DNA from 3 places in the Geodermatophilus sp. URMC 60 genome. Region 3 is predicted to be linked to each of the others. Evidence: predicted binding sites of a transcription regulator. Region 3 holds the regulator's gene; each other region holds the start of a gene.
What was found. Region 3 encodes LexA, which represses DNA repair genes until DNA is damaged. Its sites were predicted from a motif close to TCGAACANNTGTTCGA; they were not measured.

Region 1 (5,087 bases), 2.6 Mb from region 3:
GTGCCTGGTGCTTGCCGCGGTGGTGGGCGGTGCAGAAGCCGGCGAGGTTGGCCGCGGCGGTGTCGCCGTCGGGCCAGGCGCGGACGTGGTCGAGTTCGCCGGCGGCGGGGATGCGGCGGCGGCAGCCGGGGAAGCGGCAGTGCCGGTCCCGGGCGCGGGCGAAGCGGTCCAGCGGCGCGGCGGGCCGGTAGCCGCGGATGGCCGCGGCTACCGGCGCCGGGCCGGCCGGTCAGGTCGTGACCGCAGGTCTCCGGCCGCCGCCGGCACGCCGGTCGCCCGCAGGTGCCGGCGCGGCGCAGCTCGGTCAGGTCGGTCAGTGCCAGCAGGGCGCCGGTGGTCGCGTCGGTGACCGCGATCCGCGGCCGGTCGGCCAGCCCACCCCCGGCGGTGGCGCCGAGGAGGGCGGCCAGCTCCTCGCGCTGGGTGTCGGCGGCCGTGGCCAGCGCCCCGAGGGTGTCCTCGGCGGTGCTGACCCGCCCGGCGGCACCCGCCTGCCAGGCGGCCTCGTCAGCAGCGTCGGCGCGCTGCGCGGTGCGCACCATCCGCTGCGCGGCCCCCAGCGCGATGCGGGCGGCGTGCACCGCATCGCCGACGTCGGCCACGGCGCGGTCGGCCGCAGCCCACCAGCCACCTCGGGAAGTGGCCCCCGCATCCCCTGATGGAGCAGCCGAGTCGCTCCTCGGTGGAGCTGGATGGTCCTCGCCCGACTCCTCGAGGTCGGCCAGGTCGTCGAGCCATTCACACGGGTCGACCCACGGGCCGACGTCCCACCCGGCCGGCTCGGGTGGTCCGCCGGGCTCCCAACCCGGGTCACCAGGGGCGGGGTCGTCGCCGAAGCCGCGGCGGACCAGGTCATCGAGCCACCGGTCGAAGTCGGGGTCGCTGAGCTCGGCCGCGGCCCGCTCGATCGGGCCGCCCTCGACGTCGACCGGCCACGGAACGCCGCCGGCAGCAGACGCGACGTCGGCACGTGCGGCCTGAGTGGTCGAGTCGCGGGCGGCCGACTCGACGCCGATGCCCTCGGTGGCGGAGCAAGCCGCGGAGTCGGCCGTGGCGGTCGACCGGGCGCCGGTGTCCTCGGCGGCCCGGGCGGTCCCGTCAGCGGCGAGCGGGGTCGGGTGCAGGCCGGCGAAGGCGCGGGCGAGCTGGCGGGCCATCTCAGCGGGCACCGGCTTGCCGTCGACCTCACCGAGCTGGTCTCCACCCAGGACGGTGTGCACCGAGGCGACGATGGTCAGCAGCGCCTGCACCGGCGGCAGCTCGGCCTGCCCGGGGCGCAGCACCAGGTCCATCAGGCAGTCCACCAGCTGCTGCCCCCGGGTGCGCCCGTCACCGGGCTCGGCCTCCAGGGCGTCGGCGTAGGCACCCAGCGCCCGGTGTAACGCCTGCGCCTCCGGGGTGGTGCACACCACCGTCAGCACCGACATCCCCGGCGTGCGGTCGGCCCGCAGCGAGATCCCCCGCCGCGTCAGTGCCCGCGCCAGATCCTGCGCCGCGTCCCGGGCGCCCAGCCGGGCGACCACCCGCCGCACCCGGTCGCCGAGCGCGGCCGAGGTGGTGACCTGGTTGCGGGCGGCCATCCACTCCAGCACCTCGTGCTCGACTCGGGCCCGCCGGGCGTCGTCGGCGATCGGCGCGACGTGCTCGAGCAGGCACCACAGGTGCCGCTCGTGCAGCAGCCCGGCCTCTAGTCCCTCCAGCACCCGCGGCAGCCGGGTCACCAGCGTGACCGAGCGTTCCAGCTCCGCCTCGGCGGCCTGGGTGGTGACGTTCAACGCGATGGACAGCTCCTGGGCGGCCCACTCGCTCACCGGCCGCAACACCTCGGCCCGCGCCGCCCACCGCTCGGCCGACATCGCCCCGCGCTCACCCTGCGCCCGGTCGGTGCTCGCCGGGCGGGTCGCGGCGAACGCCGCCACCGCCCGCACCCGCACGGCCGCCTGCCGGCTCATCTCCCGTGCCGCGGCCTGCACCGCCCCCAACGGGCCGGACGCCCAGCCCACAGCAGGCGCCACAGCACCCAGCGTGCCCGTCCGCGTCCCACCGCCCACGCGTTCGATCATATGTTCGAGTAGGTCTCGACACAAGAGGAAGCGGCAGGTCAGCCGCGTGCAACCGCGCACTGACAGCGTGAGGAGCTGCGGTGGTCGGTCGGCGCGGAGCACCCGGGGCGCGTGGGGCGATGGTGGCGCGTGGGGCGATGGTGGCCGCGCAGCTCGGCGACGACGAGCAGCACGAGGACCGGCGCCCCACGCCCCCGCGTCGAGACAGCGGGCCGCGGCGGGGACGTCGCTTCTGGACCCGATGCGGGAGCCAGGAGGTCGTGCACGGCCCCCGTCGTCACCGGGCCGCACCCCGCAGCCGGGCCTCAGACGAGGACGGCCTCCAGGGCATCGGCCTGCTGCACCAGGTCGGCTGCGGTGGTCAGCCAGCCGGCGACCAGCAGCAACGGCCACGCCTGCTCGTCGTCCAGCGAGGCCGTCGTCGCCACCAGCGAGGCCTGGGCCACGGCCCTGCACGCCATGTTCCGCATGACGGCTCCTTCCATCGGTTGCCAGGACGGTCGGCACCGACGGCACGGAGGTCCAGTCGTGCAACGCGAACGTCACCCCGAGGGGGTGGACGGCACACCGCCGCAGGCGACCGCGGACGGGCAGCGCGCCCCTCCTCCTGGTGGGCCGCCGCTGGGCGGCTCGGGCCGGGGTCACGCGTGCAGCAGTGATCACAGCGCCCACAGGCCCGGACGCCGTGGAGGTCCAGGAGCGGCCGGAACGCGCCCCCCGCACCCGACCAGGTGCTCGTCGACGCCGAGTGCGCGGGGGCGCGACCTGGTGCCGCTCCTGCCCGGTGACCGGGCGGTGCGGGCCCCTGGGCCCGCCTGCTGCGGCACGCCCGTCCGTGCCACCCGCACCCCCCGGATTGGCGGGCGCGGCGGTCGCCGCCCCGGGAGAGACTGACCGGGACAGCAGCGATGCGTACGGGTCGGGTCGTGGGGGACGGATCGATGTCGAAGCAGTCCGGGGCCGGTCGCGGTGCACGTCCGCGCCAGCGACGCTCGCTCGTCCCCCGGGTGCCGACCACGTCCCGGCGGCAGGGGCCGGGCCTGTGGCAGGGCGCGGCCGTGGTGGTCGCCACCGCCACGATCATGGCGACCGCGCAGGGGGACAGCGCCGCGCGGTCGACCGCGAGCACCCGGCAGGACCCGTCACCGGCCGGTGTCGAGACGTTCGCCGACCCGACCCGCAGCTCCGCGTCCTCCCCGTACGCCGCACCGGGCACGACCACTCCCGCCACGACTGCTCCCGCCACGACCGCTTCGCCGTCCTCGAGCGCGGCGGCTGCCGCGTCGGGCCTGGCGGCAGGCGGGATCCCGTCGGTCGCCAAGGCCGCCTACGACTCCGCAGCCGCGGCGGCACCGGCCGGCTGCGGCATCAGCTGGTCGCTGCTCGCCGCCATAGGCCGCGTCGAGTCCGACCACGGCCGCTTCGCCGGGGCGGTGCTCCGGACCGACGGGCGGTCGGCGCCCCGCATCATCGGGATCCAGCTGAACGGGAACGGCACGGCGGTGATCCGCGACACCGACGGCGGACGCCTCGACGGCGACGCGGTCTACGACCGCGCCGTCGGCCCGATGCAGTTCATCCCGTCCACCTGGGCGCGCTACGCCAGCGACGGGGACGGCGACGGGAGCAGCGACCCCTTCGACATCCAGGACGCCGCCCGTGCGACCGCCCGGTACCTGTGCGCTGCCGGTGGAGACCTCACCACCGTGGACGGGCAGCGTCGCGCCGTCCTCGCGTACAACCACTCCGACAGCTACGTGGCGACGGTCCTGACGCTCGCCGCCCGGTACGCCGGGACGCCGCCACCCACCGTGCCGACCGACGCGGTGCCGCCGGCGTCGGAGCCGCCGGCCAACCCGGGGCCTCCGCCGGCGGTGGAGCCGGCCGCGAGCCCGTCGTCCTCCGCCGCGCCGTCGCCGAGCCCCCGGCCGACGTCCCCACCGATCACGCCGTCCTCGTCGAGCACGACGCCGCCGAGCACGACCCCGCCGACCACCACGCCGCCGACGACTCCCCCGGCAGTCACGACGCCACCCTCGACGACGCCACACTCGACGACGCCCCCGTCGACCACGCCCCCGTCGACCACGCCCCCGTCGACCACGCCGAGCACGAACCCGCCGACCGTCACGACCCCGCCGACCACGCCACCGTCGACCACGCCACCGTCGACCACGCCACCGTCGACCACGCCACCGTCGACCACGCCACCGTCGACCACGCCACCGTCGACCACGCCACCGTCGACCACGCCACCGTCGACCACGCCACCGTCGACCACGCCACCGTCGACCACGCCACCGTCGACCACGCCGAGCACGAACCCGCCGACCGTCACGACCCCGCCGACGACGCCCCCGCCGGTCACGGAGCCGCCGCCGGTGACGACGCCCCCGACCACGACCGCGCCGGTCACGACGACTCCGCCGGTCACGACGACTCCGCCGACGACGACGCCTGGGTGCAGCACCCCGGCAGTTGCGTCGCTCGGCACGGTCGACATCCGCAACGGCTCCGCGGACCCGGCCGTGCCCACCGAGGTCGGTGCCCGGGTCGAGCAGGCGGGCGGCACGGTCGGCGACGTCAGCGCCACGCAGGACACGACCTCCGCCGTCCTGTACCCGGACGGCCAGGGCGAGAGGGCGACGGCGCTCGCCGACGCGCTGGGCCTGTCCGGGGCCGCGCGGGCCGGGGACGTCGAGCGGATCACCGTGGTCATCGGGGCCGGGGACGCCGCCCGTCTGGCCTGCGGCGCCTGACCCCGGGCCAGACCCCGCCGCGGGACCAACCGCAGGGTCGCCGCACCGGGCCACGGGGCGGATGACAACCGCCGGCAGCGATGAGTCGCACGGCCTCCCGACGTCTCACAGGGAAAGCGCAGACCTCTCGGACCGACTCGGCAGGAGGGACGACGATGGGCCTCAGGTTCCCCGGCGAATCGGCGGAGTACCGCGCCGCGCGAGACCGGCTGCTGCAGCAGGAGATCGACCTGCGACGGACGATGGAGGACGTGGCCGCAGCGAG
Region 2 (5,087 bases), 1.6 Mb from region 3:
TCAGCGAGTGCAGCGAGCCCAGCACCCGGTCGACGGGGGAGTTCCGCAGGTGGGCGGCGACGCTGGCGGCGAACAGGTGCGGCTCCCCGGTCTCCACGCCCGACCAGATCCGCAGCTCGGGAAAGCGCTCGCGGCACTCCTCGAGCTCGGCGAAGTACCCCTCGACGTCGATGGGCAGGTGCCGGGAGGCGTGCCGGTCGACCAGCCCGTCGGCGGTGGCGCGGTCCTCCGGCGTCCAGGTCGTGAAGTCGAGGTGCTCGGTGAAGGCGATGGCGGGCAGGCCCCGGTCGACCGCCCGCTCGCAGACGCGCACCATCGTGGAGGAGTCGGCGGTGTCCCAGGACCACCTGGTGTGCACGTGGTTGTCCGGCGGTCGCATCACCTGTGGATCCTCCCTCTCCGTCCCCAGGGTGCGCGCGGCGGCCGGTCCTGTCGCTCCCGCTGCCTACTGTCGGGAACCATGACCACCGCCGCGCCGTCCGCCGACCTCGCCACCGAGGCCCTCCAGGTCCTCCGCGAGCTGACCGGCCGTCCCGACGCGGTCTTCCGCGAGGGCCAGGACGCCGCCGTCGCCGCGCTGGTCGAGCGCTCCGAGCGGGCCCTGGTGGTGCAGCGCACCGGGTGGGGCAAGTCGGCGGTCTACTTCGTCTCCACCGCGCTGCTGCGCCGGCGCGGCGCCGGCCCCACGCTGCTGGTCAGCCCGCTGCTCGCGCTGATGCGCGACCAGGTCGCCGCGGCGGCGCGCGCCGGGATCCGCGCCGTCGAGATCTCCAGTGCCAACGCCACCGAGTGGGACGACGTCGCGGCGGCCCTGGCCGCCGACGAGGTCGACGTCCTGCTCGTCTCCCCGGAGCGGCTGACCAACCCGCGCTTCCGCGAGGAGCAGCTGCCGGGGTTGGTCGCCCGGTGCGGCCTGCTCGTCGTCGACGAGGCGCACTGCGTCTCCGACTGGGGCCACGACTTCCGCCCGGACTACCGCCGCATCCGCGACCTGCTGGGCACCCTCCCGGCCGGGACGCCGGTGCTCGCCACCACCGCCACGGCCAACGAGCGCGTGGTCGCCGACGTCGCCGAGCAGCTCGGCGCCGGTGGCGTGGATGTGACGACGGTGCGCGGTCCCCTGGCCCGCGACTCGCTGCGCCTCGGCGTGCTCCGGCTGCCCACGGACCGGGCGCGGCTGGCGTGGCTCGCCGCCCACCTCGGCGACCTGCCGGGCAGCGGCATCGTCTACACGCTCACCGTGGCCGCCGCCGAGGAGACCGCCGCCTTGCTGCGCGACGCCGGCCACGAGGTGCGCGCCTACACCGGCCGGCTCGACGACGCCGACCGCAAGGACGCCGAGGAGGCGCTGCGGGAGAACCGGGTCAAGGCGCTCGTGGCGACCTCGGCGCTGGGCATGGGCTTCGACAAGCCCGACCTCGGCTTCGTCGTCCACCTGGGGGCGCCGTCGTCGCCGGTCAGCTACTACCAGCAGGTGGGCCGCGCCGGCCGCGCCGTCGAGCACGCCGACGTGCTGCTGCTCCCCGGCCCCGAGGACCTCGCGATCTGGCAGTGGTTCGCCACCTCCTCCATGCCGCGGGAGGACCACGCCGCCGCGGTGCTGTCCGCGATGGCCGACGGGAAGGCGTGGTCGGTGGCACGGCTCGAGACGGTGGCCGACGTCCGCCGCTCCCGGCTGGAGCTGCTGCTCAAGGTGCTCGCCGTCGACGGCGCGGTCGAGCGGGTGCAGGGCGGCTGGCGGTCCACCGGTCGGCCGTGGGTGTACGACGCCGACCGCTACGCCCGCGTGACCCGCACCCGGGAGGCCGAGCAGCGGGCCATGATCGCCTACGCGCGCCCGGTCGACGAGGCGCAGTGCCGCATGGCCTTCCTCCAGGAGTCCCTCGACGACCCGACCGCTGCGCCCTGCGGCCGCTGCGACGTCTGCGCGGGCCCCTGGTACTCCACCGACGTCCCGGAGGGTGCCGCCCAGGCCGCCTCCGCCGCGCTCGACCGACCCGGCGTGGAGCTCGCGCCGCGCGCGCAGTGGCCGACCGGCGCCGACCGGCTAGGCGTCGAGGTCAAGGGCAGGATCGCCCCGGGCGAGCAGCTCGACCCCGGCCGGGCCGTCGCCCGGCTCACCGACCTGGGCTGGGGCCAGCGACTGCGCGGCCTGCTGGGCGACGACGGCGTCGGCGGGGTGGTCGACCTCGAGGCCCCGGGCCTGGAGGAGGACCCGGACGCCGCGTTCGACGTGCCGGTGCGGCGGGCACCCTCGGACGTCCCCCCGGACGCGGAGTTGCTGCGGGCGTGCGCCCGGGTGCTCGCCGCCTGGGACTGGGCAGAGCGCCCGGCCGGGGTGGTCGCCGTCCCCTCCCGCCGCCGGCCGCGCCTCGTCACCGGACTGGCGCGGGGACTGGCGGGGCTGGGCCAGCTGCCCTACCTCGGGGAGCTGTCCCTCGCGCACGGCGGCCCGACCGGGCAGCCCGGCGGGAACAGCGCCTTCCGGCTCGCCGGCGTGTGGCAGCGCATCGTCGTCGGCCCGGAGCTGCGCGAGCGGCTGGCCGAACTCGGTCCGGTGCCGGTGCTCCTCGTCGACGACCTCGCCGACTCGCGCTGGACGATGACCGTCGCCGGCCGGGAGCTGCGACTGGCCGGGGCCTCGCGCGTGCTGCCCTTCGCGCTGGCGCTCACCGCCTGAAGAAGGCCCCTCTCGCGACCTCGGGTGGGACCCGGGACGGGCCTCCTCGGGAGGAACCGCGCACGCCGTAGGCACTCGTACACAGGTTCGATCCAGCGTAGCCTGCCGCCATGTCGCTCGCGCACCAGCCGTCGATGTGGGACCTCGCCGAGGAGGCCACGCTCGGGCCGCTCTCGGTCACCCGGCACCACCTCAGCCACGGCGCCTGGGTCGACCACCTGCCCGGCTGGGTCCAGGGGTCCGACGAGGTCCTCGACGTGCTGCTCGGCGACATCGGCTGGCGGGCCGACCGGCGGCAGATGTACGAGCGCGAGGTCGCCGTCCCCCGCCTGCTGCGGTGGTACGGCGGCGGCGAGCCGCTGCCCCACCCCCTCCTCACCGAGGCCCGGGACGCACTGGACGCGCACTACGGACCCGAGCTCGGCGAGTCGTTCGTCAGCGCGGGCATGTGCTTGTACCGCGACGGCCGCGACAGCGTCGCCTGGCACGGGGACCGGCTCGGCCGCGGCCGCAGCGCCGACACGATGGTGGCGATCGTGTCCTTCGGGTCACCGCGGCCGCTGCTGCTCCGTCCGGTCGGCGGTGGCGAGGGTCTGCGGTTCCCCCTGGGCCACGGCGACCTGGTCGTGATGGGCGGGTCGTGCCAGCGGACGTGGGAGCACTGCATCCCGAAGACGGCCAAGCCGGTGGGTCCCCGGGTGAGCGTCCAGTTCCGGCCCCGCGGGGTCGCCTGACACACGGGGCGCCGGGTGCCGCACCGTGACGGCGACCACGGGTACGGGGGGTTGCCTGACACGCGGGGCGCCGGGGTGCCGCACCGTGACGGCGACCACGGGTACGGAAGGAAGCCGGCGGCCGGACGTCGCGTTCATGCCGGGTGCCGGGACACCGCCGCCCACACCGGCCGGTTGCCCGCCCCCGACTCCATGACGCGGAGCGGATGTGGCGGGAGGCGGACGAGGGGCTCGGCGCCGGCTCCGGCAACGGGTCGCCCGACCGCCGCCCGACTCCTGCACCGGTCCCGTGATGCACAGCGACCGGCGTGGGGAGCAGGGCGCGGCGGGCGACGTCGACCCTGGTGTCCCTCGAGGCCGGCCCACGGGCTGATCCCGGCGGACGCCGATGCCCTGGCGACAGGGCATCGGTGGGGGGACGGACCTCCGCGGACCCCCCTGCAGGGCCTCCGCGAGTCGTGTATGGTTCTTCCTGCACCGAGCGAGAACAGACCGGGCCGCAAGCCTGGGAAACCGCCGGACGAACCCCCGAGGTCCGACCGATGCGGAGCGCGGTGTACAGTGGGGAACACCGCCTCGAACGAAGGCCGAAAGGCTGGAGTACGAGCGCGTCCGCTCCTTGAGAACTCAACAGCGTGCCGAAAGTCAGTGCCAAGTAACAACCCCTTTTTTGTGGGTTTCTTTGGGTTGATGGATGTACGAGAGTGTCAGCTCTTGGTCTGTCAGGCCGGGATGTCAAGCATCTACGGAGAGTTTGATCCTGGCTCAGGACGAACGCTGGCGGCGTGCTTAACACATGCAAGTCGAACGGTGAACCGTCTTCGGATGGGGATCAGTGGCGAACGGGTGAGTAACACGTGGGCAACCTGCCTCCGGCTCTGGGATAACTCCAAGAAATTGGGGCTAATACCGGATATGACCGCTGACCGCATGGTCTGGTGGTGGAAAGGGTTTCCGGCTGGGGATGGGCCCGCGGCCTATCAGCTTGTTGGTGGGGTAGTGGCCTACCAAGGCGACGACGGGTAGCCGGCCTGAGAGGGTGACCGGCCACACTGGGACTGAGACACGGCCCAGACTCCTACGGGAGGCAGCAGTGGGGAATATTGCGCAATGGGCGGAAGCCTGACGCAGCGACGCCGCGTGGGGGATGACGGCCTTCGGGTTGTAAACCTCTTTCAGCAGGGACGAAGCCGTGAGGTGACGGTACCTGCAGAAGAAGCACCGGCCAACTACGTGCCAGCAGCCGCGGTAATACGTAGGGTGCAAGCGTTGTCCGGAATTATTGGGCGTAAAGAGCTCGTAGGCGGTTTGTCGCGTCGGCTGTGAAAACCCGGAGCTCAACTCCGGGCCTGCAGTCGATACGGGCAGACTTGAGTGTTGCAGGGGAGACTGGAATTCCTGGTGTAGCGGTGAAATGCGCAGATATCAGGAGGAACACCGGTGGCGAAGGCGGGTCTCTGGGCAACAACTGACGCTGAGGAGCGAAAGCGTGGGGAGCGAACAGGATTAGATACCCTGGTAGTCCACGCCGTAAACGTTGGGCGCTAGGTGTGGGGGCCATTCCACGGTCTCCGTGCCGCAGCTAACGCATTAAGCGCCCCGCCTGGGGAGTACGGCCGCAAGGCTAAAACTCAAAGGAATTGACGGGGGCCCGCACAAGCGGCGGAGCATGT
Region 3 (5,087 bases):
CCGGTGTCCGCACAGCCGGCCGACCCGGCAGCACCGGGAACGCGCTGCCAGCTGACCGACCCCCGTCTGCCCGAGGTCTCCGGGCTGGTCGAGGTGGGCGACCGGATGCTGGCGCACAACGACGGCGGCGACTCGCTCGAGGTCTACGTGCTCGACGCGACGTGTGCCGTGGTCACCGTGCACTCCGCGCCGGTGGACCCCTACGACCCGGAGGACCTGGCGCTGGCCGTCGACGGAACGGTGTGGCTCGCGGACACCGGCGACAACAACGGGACCCGGACGACGGTGGCGCTGCTGGCCCTGCACGCCGACAGCAGCAGTTCCGTCTACCGGCTCGCCTACCCCGACGGTCCACGGGACGTCGAGGCACTGCTGCTCGCGCCCGACGGGACGCCCTACCTGGTGACCAAGGAGGTGCTCGGCGCCAGCGCGGTGTACCGGCCGGTGTCGGCCCTCGTGGAGGACGGCACCGTCGGCCTCACCCAGGTCGGCGGCGTGGACTTCGTGCTCACCGGGACGCCGGGTGGCCCGGTCGGTCGCGCTGGACAGCTCATGGTCACCGGCGGCGCGGTCTCGCCCGACGAGCGGTGGATCGCGCTGCGGACCTACACCGACGCCTACGTCTGGTCGCTGACCGGCTCCGACGTGGTGGGTGCGCTGGCGGGGGAGCCGCGCCGGGTCGCGCTGCCCGAGGCGGCCCAGGGCGAGGCGATCAGCTTCACAGGGGACTCCTCGGGCCTCGTCGTGGCGGGGGAGGGCCTGCCCAGCGACGTCACCGTGGTCCCGCTGCCGGCCGAGGCGGCTCCCCCGCCGGGGACGACGTCCGCGGAGGGCACGGTCTCCGGACTGCGCTCGGGCGGGCACGGGCCGCCGCCGGTCGCAGCCGCGGTCGCCGCGGCCGTCGTCGCCGGCCTGATCGTGTGGCTCGGCGGCGTGTTCGTCCGCCGGCGCGACTGAGAGGGCCGGCCGCCCGCGACCGTCGCCGCGCCGGCGGGACCGGGTCAGACCCGGCGAAGCACCGTGACGACGCGGCCGAGCACGGTGGCGTCGTCGCCGGGGATGGGCTCGTACGCGGGGTTGTGCGGCAGCAACCACACGTGCCCGTCACGCCGCTTGTAGGTCTTCACCGTCGCCTCGCCGTCGATCATGGCGGCGACGATCTCGCCGTTCTCCGCGGTCGGCTGCTGCCGCACGACCACCCAGTCGCCGTCGCAGATGGCCGCCTCGACCATCGAGTCACCGGTGACCTTGAGCATGAACAGCGTGCCCTCGCCCACCAGCTCGCGGGGGAGCGGGAAGACGTCCTCGACCGCCTGCTCGGCCAGCACCGGGCCACCGGCGGCGATCCGGCCGACGAGCGGGACGTAGGTGGGGACGGGGGTCTCCTCGGCGCCGGCGGGGGCGACCACCGTGGGCGCTGGGCCGCCCGGGGTGTCGCCGGGCAGGCGCACGTCGAGCGCGCGCGGGCGGTTCGGGTCGCGGCGCAGCCAGCCCTTCTTCTGCAGCACGCTGAGCTGGTGGGCCACCGATGAGGCCGACGACAGTCCGACTGCCTCGCCGATCTCACGCACCGAGGGCGGGTAGCCGCGCCGCTCGATCGAGTCGCGGATCACCTCGAGGACGCGCCGCTGCCGCTGGGTGAGCCCGTCGCCGGCCTCGCCCCGGTCGGGGAAGGTGCGCACCGATGCCGCCTCGGCCGCCTCCGGTGGGGCGGTCCGGCTGCCCGACGCGCGACGCGACGAGCCGCCTCTGCCCCGGACACCGCTGCCCGACGTCCCCCTGGTGCCCGCCACGTCTCCTCCTCGCCGGCCGTGCCGCCACGGCCCCGTCGTCCTGCGCCCGCCCGGGGAGCCGGACGGGCCGGCCCCGGCCCCGCCGACGCCCTCGCGGCGACGGCGGACGGGTGCTGATCGGGACGGTAGCGCCTCGGCGGCGGTAGTTCAAACGTGTGTTCGAAACGAGGTGCGGTGTCGTGTCGACCCCGTCGGCGGGATGCGGTAGACATCGGACATGCGTTCGATCGAACGTGCGTTCGATCGGTGCCCGGGTCGACGGAGGAGGAGTGGTCATGGCGAGCGTGCGGCAGGCCGTGCTTGAGTTCGACGCCGCGGTGCAGGTCCCGTGGCGACCGTTGCTCGTGTCGCCGGACGGCGGCCGCGGAGCCGGAGCCGACCGGGCGGCGCGGACCGCGGTCCCGTCCGGGCGTGCCGCGCGGATGCTGGCCGCGCCGGGCCTGGCCGGGACCGGACTCCGCGTCGCCGGCCACCTGCGGCCGGTCCCCGACCGCCCGGCGGGCCCGGAGTCGCGGGCCGCGGAGCCGGTGGGGCCGCTCCGGGGCGCGGGCCGGGCCCCGGCGCGCCGGGAGCCGAGTGGCCCTCCTACCCCGTCGCGGGCGGTGCCGGCACGCGCGGTGCGCGGCGGCTGCGCCTCTCCGGGACGCGCCGCGTCCCCCCGGCTGCGCCTGACCCGTCGGGGGCGCCGGCTGGTGCTCGCCCTGGTGCTCGGCGGCGCCGTCGCGCTCGGCTCGGTGGTCGCGCCCCTCGGCGGCGGAGGCGACAGCGGGCTGCGGCTGGCCGGCGAGAGGAGTGTCGTCGTGGAGCCGGGCGACACGGTGTGGTCGATCGCGGGAGAGGTCGCCGGCACCGACCATGACGTGCGCACGGTGGTCGACGCCATCGAGGAGCTCAACGACCTCGAGGGCTCGGTCGTGGTCCCCGGTCAGGTTCTGGAGCTGCCCTGACCGGCACGGCCGGGTCGTCCGGTCAGGGCTCGGTCGAGGAGCGACAAGGGGCGGCGCCGATGTTCGTCAACCCCTCGTGCCGAGTCGCTGACGCTCGGTGGCAGGTGATCGATCTACGGTCGGGTCCGTGTCAGCGATCTCAGGCAGCCGGGCCGCCGTCTTCACGCAGCAGTCGCAGAACTGCGAGGTGTTCGTCGACGGCGCCTGGTGGCCGGGCTCGCTGCTGGGGTGGCGTCACGACGGTGAGGGCGCGTGCCGGATGTGGGTGCGGGTGACCGTGGCCGGCGTCGACCGCGAGACCTGGACCGATCTGGCCGAGGTGCGCCTGCCCGAGGCCCGGCCGGCGCCGGCGCTGGGCCCCGACGGCGGCGTCGACCCCTTCGCGGGCCTCGGCGAGAAACTGCTGCCCGGAGCCTCGGCCGCTCCGCTGCTGTCGCTGAGCGAGGCCGCCGCCCGTGAGCAGCGGGTGGCCGGCGTCGTCCCCGGCTCGGCTCCGGCCGCCGGACGCCGTCGCCGCCGTCACGGTGGCGACGTGACCGCCGAGCAGCCCGCCGTCCACGGCCCGTCCGCCGGCCGGCACCGCGCCGGGCGTCACCGGGCGTCCGACGGCGCAGTGCAGCCGGAGGAGACGCGGGACGCGGAGCCGAGTGACGCGGAGCCGAGTGACGCGGAGCCGAGTGACGCGACGGTGCTCATGCCGCGTGCCACCGAGGCCGACTGCCTGACCCGCCCGCTGCGCCTCGGCGACCGCGTGGCCCGTCCTCGGCTCCCGCGACCCGGTGGGGCACTCCGCGCCTGACGCCGGTCGTCCCTGCGCCTCCACATGCGCACCCCGTCCTCCTGCGGAGCGCCGGCCGCTGCCGGCTGCCCGCTACACCCGACCGACGTGTCGCGCGACCGCTGCGGCGCGTTCCCGGCGTGTCGCCGGGACGGCTGTGACGACTGAGCGCGGGTGGTCACGAAGTCGTCTCGACGGACGACGCGCCTTGCGTTCCGGCTTGCAGATCTAGTGGAGGCGGACCTAGGGTTCCCCTACATCTAGTAGTTGCACCGTTGTGAGTCCGTCCACAGGCCGGTCCTCAGGTCCTCCCCACGACGTCCACCGGATGTCCCCAGGGAGGTCCACAGCCGGCCTCCCGGCCCGTCGCTCCGACCGCTCGCGCAGTCGCCGTGGCGTCCGGGCGGACGAGCACCGGAGCGCGTCACGAGGGGAGGGGATCTGCCGTGCGCTGCCCCTTCTGCCACAACCCGGACAGCCGCGTCATCGACTCGCGCGAGGCCGACGAGGGGGCGACCACCCGCCGCCGCCGGTCGTGCCCCGCGTGCGGGCGGCGCTTCACCACGGTGGAGGAGGCCGTCCTCGCCGTCGTCAAGCGCAGCGGCGTGAGCGAGCCGTTCAACCGCAGCAAGGTGGTGGCCGGCGTCCGCCGCGCCTGCCAGGGGCGGCCGGTCGACGAGGACCAGCTGCAGCAGCTCGCCCAGCAGGTCGAGGACGCCATCCGGGCCACGGGCGCGGCGGAGGTGCCCAGCCACGAGGTGGGGCTGGCCATCCTCCGGCCGCTGCGGGAGCTGGACGAGGTCGCCTACCTGCGCTTCGCCAGCGTCTACCGCGCCTTCACCTCGGTCGAGGACTTCGAGAAGGAGATCACCGAGCTGCGGGCCCGGCACATCGCCGCCGGTACCCCGCCACTGCCTGGCATGCAGGACCCGCCGGTCCGCCGGCGGGGTGGGGGGCGCGGCCAGGCCGCCTCCGACGCCAGCCCCGGTCGATGACGCCCGCCGCTGTCGCCAGAACCGTCAGCACCACCCGCTAGACAGAGTGCGGCTCTTCCCCAGCCGCCGCAATGCCCTCGAAACAGGGCCCACAACACAGGGAGAGCTCCGTGACCGAGACCGAGGATCGCTTGTCGGGCCGCACGCGTCGCGCCGCCAAGGCGCCGACCAGGGGAAAGGGCCTGAAGGTCAAGCGCGTCTTCACCACCGCCGGGGTGCACCCGTACGACGAGGTGACCTGGGAGCGTCGTGACGTCGTCATGACCAACTGGCGGGACGGCTCGATCAACTTCGAGCAGCGCGGCGTGGAGTTCCCCGCCGAGTGGAGCATCAACGCCACCAACATCGTCACCACGAAGTACTTCCGCGGCGCCGTCGGCACCCCGCAGCGCGAGACCAGCCTGCGCCAGCTCATCGACCGGGTCGTGCTGACCTACGGGGCGGCCGGCCGCGAGCACGGCTACTTCGCCAGCGAGGGCGACGCGGAGATCTTCGAGCACGAGCTGACCTGGATGCTGCTGCACCAGTACTTCAGCTTCAACAGCCCCGTGTGGTTCAACGTCGGCACGAGCGC

Region 1: ACWIX3_RS09830 (DUF222 domain-containing protein) is a predicted target of LexA. The motif match lies at 2,056-2,071, and genes of this name have one in related genera.
Region 2: ACWIX3_RS05045 (alpha-ketoglutarate-dependent dioxygenase AlkB) is a predicted target of LexA. The motif match lies at 2,756-2,771, and genes of this name have one in related genera.

What each region holds. Positions count from the first base shown of each region.
Region 1 is NZ_CP199958.1:2,039,596-2,044,682, reverse strand. It holds gene ACWIX3_RS09830 (DUF222 domain-containing protein) at 1-2,015, opposite strand, end outside; gene ACWIX3_RS09825 (hypothetical protein) at 2,369-2,533, opposite strand; partial or broken gene ACWIX3_RS09820 (lytic murein transglycosylase) at 2,972-3,742, shown strand; gene ACWIX3_RS09815 (hypothetical protein) at 3,817-4,566, opposite strand; gene ACWIX3_RS09810 (LytR C-terminal domain-containing protein) at 4,592-4,822, shown strand; gene ACWIX3_RS09805 (DUF899 family protein) at 4,978-5,087, shown strand, end outside.
Region 2 is NZ_CP199958.1:1,042,476-1,047,562, forward strand. It holds gene ACWIX3_RS05035 (PHP domain-containing protein) at 1-379, opposite strand, end outside; gene ACWIX3_RS05040 (DEAD/DEAH box helicase) at 461-2,680, shown strand; gene ACWIX3_RS05045 (alpha-ketoglutarate-dependent dioxygenase AlkB) at 2,791-3,414, shown strand; rRNA gene ACWIX3_RS05050 (16S ribosomal RNA) at 4,157-5,087, shown strand, end outside.
Region 3 is NZ_CP199958.1:4,797,353-4,802,439, reverse strand. It holds gene ACWIX3_RS22605 (hypothetical protein) at 4-957, shown strand; gene lexA (transcriptional repressor LexA) at 1,002-1,793, opposite strand; gene ACWIX3_RS22595 (LysM peptidoglycan-binding domain-containing protein) at 2,069-2,740, shown strand; gene ACWIX3_RS22590 (hypothetical protein) at 2,868-3,539, shown strand; gene nrdR (transcriptional regulator NrdR) at 3,965-4,513, shown strand; gene ACWIX3_RS22580 (vitamin B12-dependent ribonucleotide reductase) at 4,624-5,087, shown strand, end outside.